Regions from separate parts of the Vreelandella indica genome, predicted to be linked through region 2. Evidence: predicted binding sites of a transcription regulator. Region 2 holds the regulator's gene; the other holds the start of a gene.

Region 1 (3,732 bases), on a different contig from region 2:
CTGATAATCCGCAGGCGCAAACGCCAGCCCCCACAGCGAGCCTGTGACCAATAACAGCACCGCTGCGGCCCAAAACCAGGGCTGTAATTTGGCGCTAATGCCATAGAACCACTTGGGTGATCCCAGTTTGTGTATAAAGGCCCACATAGCGTGTCCTATCCTTAACCGTTAATACTGATACGCAGCGATGCGGCAATCGCCCACGGCGCTAACATAAGTGAGGCGGCCAGCAGCGCGCCTAAGATAGCCAAGTGCGCAGAGACACCGTCGCCCAAAATAGCCGCCTGGACGGCACCTGCGCCAAAAATGAGTACCGGAATATACAGCGGCAGCACTAATAGCGAGAGCAATACGCCGCCCCGCGCCAACCCAACGGTTAACGCCGCACCAATGGCACCAATCAGGCTCAAGCTCGCGGTGCCCAGCGCCAGCGATAGCGCCAACACCGCGTAGCTACCCGCAGGCAGTGCAAGCATAATGCCCAGCAGTGGTGCCATCAGTGCCAACGGCAGCCCGGTCAGCAGCCAATGCACCGCCACTTTCGCCACACTTAATGCAGCCAGCGGCTGCGGGGCGAGTAACAGCTGCTCAAGGCTGCCGTCGTCATAGTCGCTGCGAAACAGGCTATCTAGCGACAGCAGCGCGGCTAGCAGTGCCGCCACCCATAGCAACCCTGGCGCAATCGTCGCCAACAGCTCCGGGTCGGGTGAAATAGCGATCGGAAACAGGGTGATCACCAGAGCAAAAAACACCAGCGGATTGAGCACTTCACCGCGACGTCTCAGCAGCAGCGTCAAATCACGCACCAACGTGGCCTTCACCGCGATCATCAGCCCGCCCTGATGCTCAAGCAATGGCACTGAAGGGGCATCCATGACGGAGTCTGATCCGTTTAGAGAGCTACCTGAAGAGCTGTGCAAGCCTGTTTTCTGCAACCCTGTTTCCTGCAATCCGGTCTCCTCTACCCCAGCGCTATGCGTCTTAACAGCGATGACGCGGCTAACTCGTGGTGTGTCGTTACTAGCACGCAGCCGCCCGCTTGAGCATGCCTAATCAGTTGCCTTTCAAGGGCTGCAACACCGTGGCGATCAATGGCGGTGAAGGGCTCGTCTAGCACCCACAGCGCGCGGGGGGTCAGCGTCAATCGCGCCAGCGCCACACGGCGCTGCTGGCCTGCCGAGAGTTGACCGGCGGGCACGTCTTCAAAGCCTGCCAGGCCAACCTGTTCAAGGGCATCCAGGCGCTGCTCCTCGCCCTCTTGTGCCCCGCGGCCCTGTCCTCCACTGCTCTCGCCACTCAGCGCCTGATACCACGCTAAATTTTCTAAGGGGGATAGCCCAGACTTGATGCCTGGGGCATGTCCTAAATAGAGCAAATTAGCGAGAAAATGTTCACGGACACTCTGCATTGCAGCGCCATTCCAGAACAGCTCGCCTTCATAGTCGCTCAGTTGCCCGGAGAGAATTTTAAGCAGGCTAGTTTTACCACTGCCATTAGGCCCTTCAATTCGCACGATTTCACCGCTGCGAATATCGAGATCCAGCCCCTTAAACAGTGAGCGATCATCACGTTCGCAGGACAGCTGTCGGGCTTGTAGACACAGGCTCAAGAGTCTCTCCAGGCACATTGATTTCGCGTCGAACTCTACACGGAAAGCCCGTTTCTCGCCACTCACTCTATGCGGCGCTGGGTCGCAGCATGACCTCAATCAATATGGCGTAAGACCAATTACTGCTAGCACTGTATGCAAAAACAGGTCTATACTGAAAACCACTGTATGAAAGAACATGCAATGGAGATTTCTCAATGACCATATCGATGGCAGCACCTACCGTTAAGCCTAACCACTTACGCTCGGTTCCGCGTACCTATGCGCCAACGCCTAGCATTACCCGTCGCAATACCTATGCGCTTAAAGTGCGTGGTAACGCAATGCGTGATTGCAACTTGTTCGATGGCGATGTCATTATTATTCGGCGTTATCAGCATGATGCCCAAACAGAAACCGCCGTTGCCGAAATCAACCAGCAAAAAATCGTCTTGAAGCAACTTTCGATCAGCCGCTTTGGCGTAGAGCTATGGCCTGAGGATACGTTGCAGCCAGCGCTTTTTTTGCATAACCGTGATATTCAGGTGCTCGGCATGGTGATGGGTGTTGAATCTCATCCAAGAGCTGGCCTGCAAAACAAGCCTACTATCACGGAGCATTAATGCGCTACCGGGTGCCGGAACTCCCTCTTTCGTCTTGGCAGACCACTGACATCGAAGTCGAAAAGAGTCACTTTATTACCTGGACCTGCCACGCCTCAGATATTGATGCATTCACTCGCATGCTGGCGGCGGCTAAAGCCGAGCATCCCAATGCGAGCCATCACTGCACGGCCTATATTGCTGGCCCACCCGGCGAGCAAAATTTGATTGGCTTCTCTGATGATGGCGAACCTGGCGGCACCGCGGGTCGCCCAATGTATCAAGTTCTGCAGGGCAGCCAATTAGGTCAAATCGGTTGCGTGGTGATCCGCTATTTTGGCGGCACGAAGCTCGGTACCGGCGGCTTGGCCCGCGCTTACGCCCAGGCGGTTAGCCATGCTTTGGAGACGCTACCTACCCAGGAAGTGGTCGAGCGCGATCTTTATACCCTGCGGCTCGGTTTTGCCAACGAAGCGATTGCCCGCGCCTGGTGCGAAGAGCAGGCTATCCCCATTGAGCAAGCGGATTACGATGGCGACGGTGTTCGTCTGACCATTGGCTGGCCACGGGACAACCCATTTGACCTTTCCCCGCTAGAAAACCGCTTGAAGAGCGCTATCGATATTCTCACTCGCTAGCTAGATAGCCCTTCGAATCAGCACTTCAAAAAAGCCCTTCAAAAAAAACGCGACATACTGAACCTGTCAGTACGCCGCGCTCGTATTCTCACTCTTTTTGCGTTAGCCCAGGTATTTAATCATTACCCCAGCCGCGACCGCCGACCCAATAACCCCTGCGACGTTGGGGCCCATGGCATGCATCAACAGGAAGTTATGCGGGTTTGCTTCCAAGCCCACTTTGTTGGCAACCCGTGCCGCCATCGGCACCGCAGAAACACCCGCAGCACCAATTAACGGATTGATGGGCATTTTGCTGACTAAATTCATCAGCTTTGCCATCAATACGCCCGCGGCGGTGCCTATTCCAAAGGCCACAATGCCCAGCCCTAATATCCCCAGGGTCTCAAACGCCAGGAAACTCTCGGCCATTAGCTTGGAGCCCACCGATAAGCCGAGGATTATCGTCACGATATTGATCAGGGCGTTTTGTGCAGTATCCGATAAGCGCTCTACCACGCCGCACTCGCGCATCAGGTTACCGAAACAGAACATCCCCAGCAGCGGCGCGGCATCAGGCAGAAACAGGGCAACCAGAATCAGCAGCATTAGCGGAAAGATCACTTTTTCCAGCTTGGACACTGGCCGCAACTGCGTCATTTTGATTTCCCGCTCTTTCTGGGACGTCAAAAGACGCATGATCGGCGGCTGAATCAGCGGCACCAACGCCATATAGGCGTAGGCGGCCACGGCAATCGCCCCCAATAGCTCAGGCGCCAGCACGCTAGAAACGTAAATAGACGTTGGGCCGTCGGCGCCACCAATAATACCAATGGCGGCTGCCTGATTAAGCGAGAAGTCCATCACGCCCATCGAGGTAAGCACCACAGCGCCAAACAGCGTGGCAAAGATACCAAACTGGGCG
Region 2 (3,732 bases):
TTATGAAAAGCCTAAAAAGTAGTGACTCAACTATACGGGAAGGCAGGGGCGGCTAACAATCATCCTTGGCCTTCCGATACACTATGCAACCTAAGCCGTTGGTTTGTCATAATTACCTTAGAAATAGGTCAAGAGTCGCTCACATGTCCCATTATTATCGTTTAGTTGTGTCCTGCCCTGATCGGGTAGGTATTGTGGCCCGAGTATCAAGCTTTATTGCTAAGCAAGGGGGGTCTATCACTGAAGCCAGCCAGCATTCTGATTTAGAAACGGGCTGTTTTTTTATGCGTTACGAAATCTTGGCGGATTCAGTGGGGATGTCGGTAGAAGCGCTACGTTCAGCGTTCGAGCCGGTGGCAATCGAATTCGATATGCAGTGGTCATTGGTGGATACGCAGCAGCGCCGCCGGGTGGTATTGATGGTCTCTAGAGAGTCACACTGCTTGGTAGATTTGCTTTATCGCTGGCAGGCGGGTGAGTTGGATTGCGATATTGTTGGCGTCATTTCCAACCATGACGATATGCGTTCATTGACCGAATGGTACGGCATTCCTTATCACTATGTGCCAGTCGACCCCGATAACAAGCAAGTGTCATTTGCCAAGGTGCAAGCAGAAATCGATAGTGCACGTGCTGATTGCGTCGTGCTGGCGCGTTATATGCAAATTCTGCCGCCTGACCTGTGCGCACGCTATGCAGGGCGGGTGATTAATATTCATCACAGTTTTTTACCCTCTTTCGCTGGGGCGAAGCCCTACCACCAGGCATATCAGCGCGGAGTGAAGCTGATTGGCGCCACCTGCCACTATGTTACCGAGGAACTCGACGCGGGCCCGATTATCGAACAGGATATTCATCGCGTTAGCCACTGCCATACCCCAACCGATCTAGTCCGCTTTGGGCGTGATGTTGAAAAAGCCGTTCTCGCACGCGGTTTACGCTGGCATCTTGAGGATCGGGTTTTAGTGCATGGCAACAAGACCGTGGTGTTTAGCTAACGCTCGATAATGTGAGAAGCCGCTATGTCGTTCGCACAAAGTGTACTGGCGCCCTGGGCGCTGATATTCACCTCGCTACTCTCGTTAGGCGTAGTGGTGTGGGCTCTTTGGCGGCGGCCCTGGCAAGTGCTACTGGAAGACGCTGCTCTTCAGCACCGTTGGTTAGGCGCAACGCTGGCAGTGGCGCTGATGTGGCAGCTACGCGCTCAGGCGGTCGACTGGCTAACGCTGCATCTCGTCTTTACGGTATTGATGACACTCGTGTTTAAAGCGCCATTAGCGCTGATCAGCAATATACTCATTAATGTGGCAATGGTAATTATCGGCCGCAATGAGTGGACGCTACTGGGGGCGAATGTACTGGTAACGGGCATTGTTCCGGCTGCCATTATTGGCACAGTGTGGCGGCTGGTAGATCGCCGCCTGCCGGATAACCTGATGGTGTTTTTATTTGCCTGTGGGTTTTTTGGGGCGGCGTTGGCAACATTAGGGGCAGGGCTGGCTGCCGTGCTGCTGATTATCGTGGCAGGCACAGACCCTAACGCTATCTATCTTGCCCAGGAGTATGCACGCTTCTTACCTCTACTAATGCCTTCAGAGGCGTTTATTACCGGGATGCTGCTGAGTATTCTGCTGGTCTATCATCCTAACTGGGTGGCCACCTTTAATGACCACCGCTATATCGACATGCAGTAATGACGGTGGTTAGCCCAGTGCTTGGCCATTACCGCCACGAATGACGCCAACGCCGACACCTTCGATGTCGAGTGACTGTGAACGCAGATCGATTTCAATCGGCGCAAAGTCTGCATTTTCCGCAAATAGCGTTACTTGGTGGCCCTGACGTTTGAAGCGCTTAACGGTTACTTCATCATCCAGGCGCGCAACGACAATCTGGCCATCGCGCACCCGCTCGGTACGGTGAACTGCCAATAAATCACCTTCTAAAATACCGATATCCTTCATCGAAAGGCCTCGCACACGCAGCAAATAATCGGCTTTAGGAGTGAAGTACTCGGCTGGCAGAGGGCAATAACGGTCAATATGCTCAGCAGCTAGGATAGGGCTCCCGGCGGCTACTTCGCCAATCACCGGTAGGCCAGCAGGCGAGGCTTCAATATTGGCAGCGGGTAACGCGCTTGCGGTGATGTCTACTAACTCCTGGGGCTCTTGATTGGGTAGGCGAATACCGCGTGACGTATTGCGAATAATGCGAATAGCGCCTTTACGCTCAAGCGCGCGCAGGTGCTCTTCCGCGGCGTTAGGTGAGCGGAACCCCAGTGCTTTCGCAATTTCAGCACGGGTCGGAGGGTAGCCAAATTCGCCCATGGTCTTAACAATAAAATCAAATACGTGCTGTTGGCGAGCGGTTAGCGGACGCGACATACCAGACTCCAAAAATAGTGAATAGACAGTAACAAATTAAATGTCGACTTAATCGGTAAGTGGTTAAGTATACAGTATGTTCCTCTGTCCAGTACATGTCTTGTCAACCCCCTCTCTAGAAAGGCCCCCGAATTTTTCCTAATCGTTTTAAACTAAGCTTCTACTCATATAGACAGCCATATTTCATCAGAAAATCAAGCGTTGAGCCCACCAGCGATATGGCATAGTATTTTGCTATGTTTTAAACACTCGTTTCCCCGGAGAGCGGCATGGCTCAATCTGATACGGTAACTCGAATACTCGACACCGCGGAAGTGCTGTTTGCTGAGCGAGGTTTTGCTGAAACATCGCTGCGCAACATCACTAGCAAAGCGCGCGTCAATTTAGCGGCGGTGAATTACCATTTTGGTTCCAAAAAAGCCTTAATTCAGGCCGTGTTTTCACGCTATCTGGACCCGTTCACCCAGCGTTTTCATACTGCGCTTGATGAACTTGAAGCCCAGCATGCAGGGCGCGTTATTCCGTTGGAAACGCTACTCGAAACCATGGCGACCACCGTGCTGGCTGTGCCTGCCGAGCGCAACAGTTTAAAGGTGTTTATGCGCTTGCTGGGCCTTGCCTATAGCCAAGCGCAGGGGCATCTTAGGCGTCATATTCAGCAAGAGTATGGTGATGTGTTTACCCGCTTCACCGAGTTAGTGCGTCAAGCCACGCCCGACTTGCCTGACGCGGAACGCTTTTGGCGGCTACACTTTATGCTTGGTACGGTGATTTTTACGCTTTCAGGCCTTGATGCACTGCGCGATATCGCTGAAAAGGATTATCAAGAGCAGGTCACCGTGCGGGATTTGGTTAGGCGGTTGCGCCCAGTAGTGGTGGCTGCCATGAATGCACCGTTGCCCCCAGCACTTGAAGAAGGAAAATATGCGAACGCCCAAGCTCGCTGAGCTTCCCCCTGTAGAGGACATCTGGTTGGAAATCGATACCACACAGCAGCAGCTACGCTGTTGGCGAGGGCCTAAGGTGCTGCATGAGTGTGAGATATCGTCTGGCCTCGCGGGCATTGGTGAGCACAATGGTAGTGGCAAAACACCCCATGGTTGGCACTATATAAGAGCCGCGATTGGCAGCGGGATGCCTGATAATGCGGTATTCCGTGGTCGTCGCTGGACGGGTGAGGAATTTTCTCCTGCGCTAGCTGAAGCATATCCGAAGCGGGATTGGATTTTGACCCGCATCCTGTGGCTATGCGGATTAGAAAAAGGCGTGAACCGTGGTGGACAGGTCGATTCACAGCGTCGCTATATTTATCTTCATGGTACGCCACCTGATCAGCCCATGGGCGTTG

What was found. Region 2 encodes LexA, which represses DNA repair genes until DNA is damaged. Its sites were predicted from a motif close to TACTGTNTANNTANACAGTA; they were not measured.
Region 1: V8L71_RS04775 (LexA family protein) is a predicted target of LexA. The motif match lies at 1,739-1,758, and genes of this name have one in related genera.

Annotation. Positions count from the first base shown of each region.
Region 1 covers NZ_JBANSO010000005.1:63,259-66,990, forward strand. Annotated here, with positions in the region: gene V8L71_RS04760 (heme ABC transporter permease) at 1-147, opposite strand, end outside; gene ccmB (heme exporter protein CcmB) at 162-875, opposite strand; gene ccmA (cytochrome c biogenesis heme-transporting ATPase CcmA) at 962-1,609, opposite strand; gene V8L71_RS04775 (LexA family protein) at 1,807-2,211, shown strand; gene V8L71_RS04780 (IMPACT family protein) at 2,211-2,828, shown strand; gene V8L71_RS04785 (sodium ion-translocating decarboxylase subunit beta) at 2,931-3,732, opposite strand, start outside.
Region 2 covers NZ_JBANSO010000017.1:57,080-60,811, forward strand. Annotated here, with positions in the region: gene purU (formyltetrahydrofolate deformylase) at 144-998, shown strand; gene V8L71_RS12965 (energy-coupling factor ABC transporter permease) at 1,023-1,694, shown strand; gene lexA (transcriptional repressor LexA) at 1,704-2,384, opposite strand; gene V8L71_RS12975 (TetR/AcrR family transcriptional regulator) at 2,654-3,331, shown strand; gene V8L71_RS12980 (L,D-transpeptidase) at 3,309-3,732, shown strand, end outside.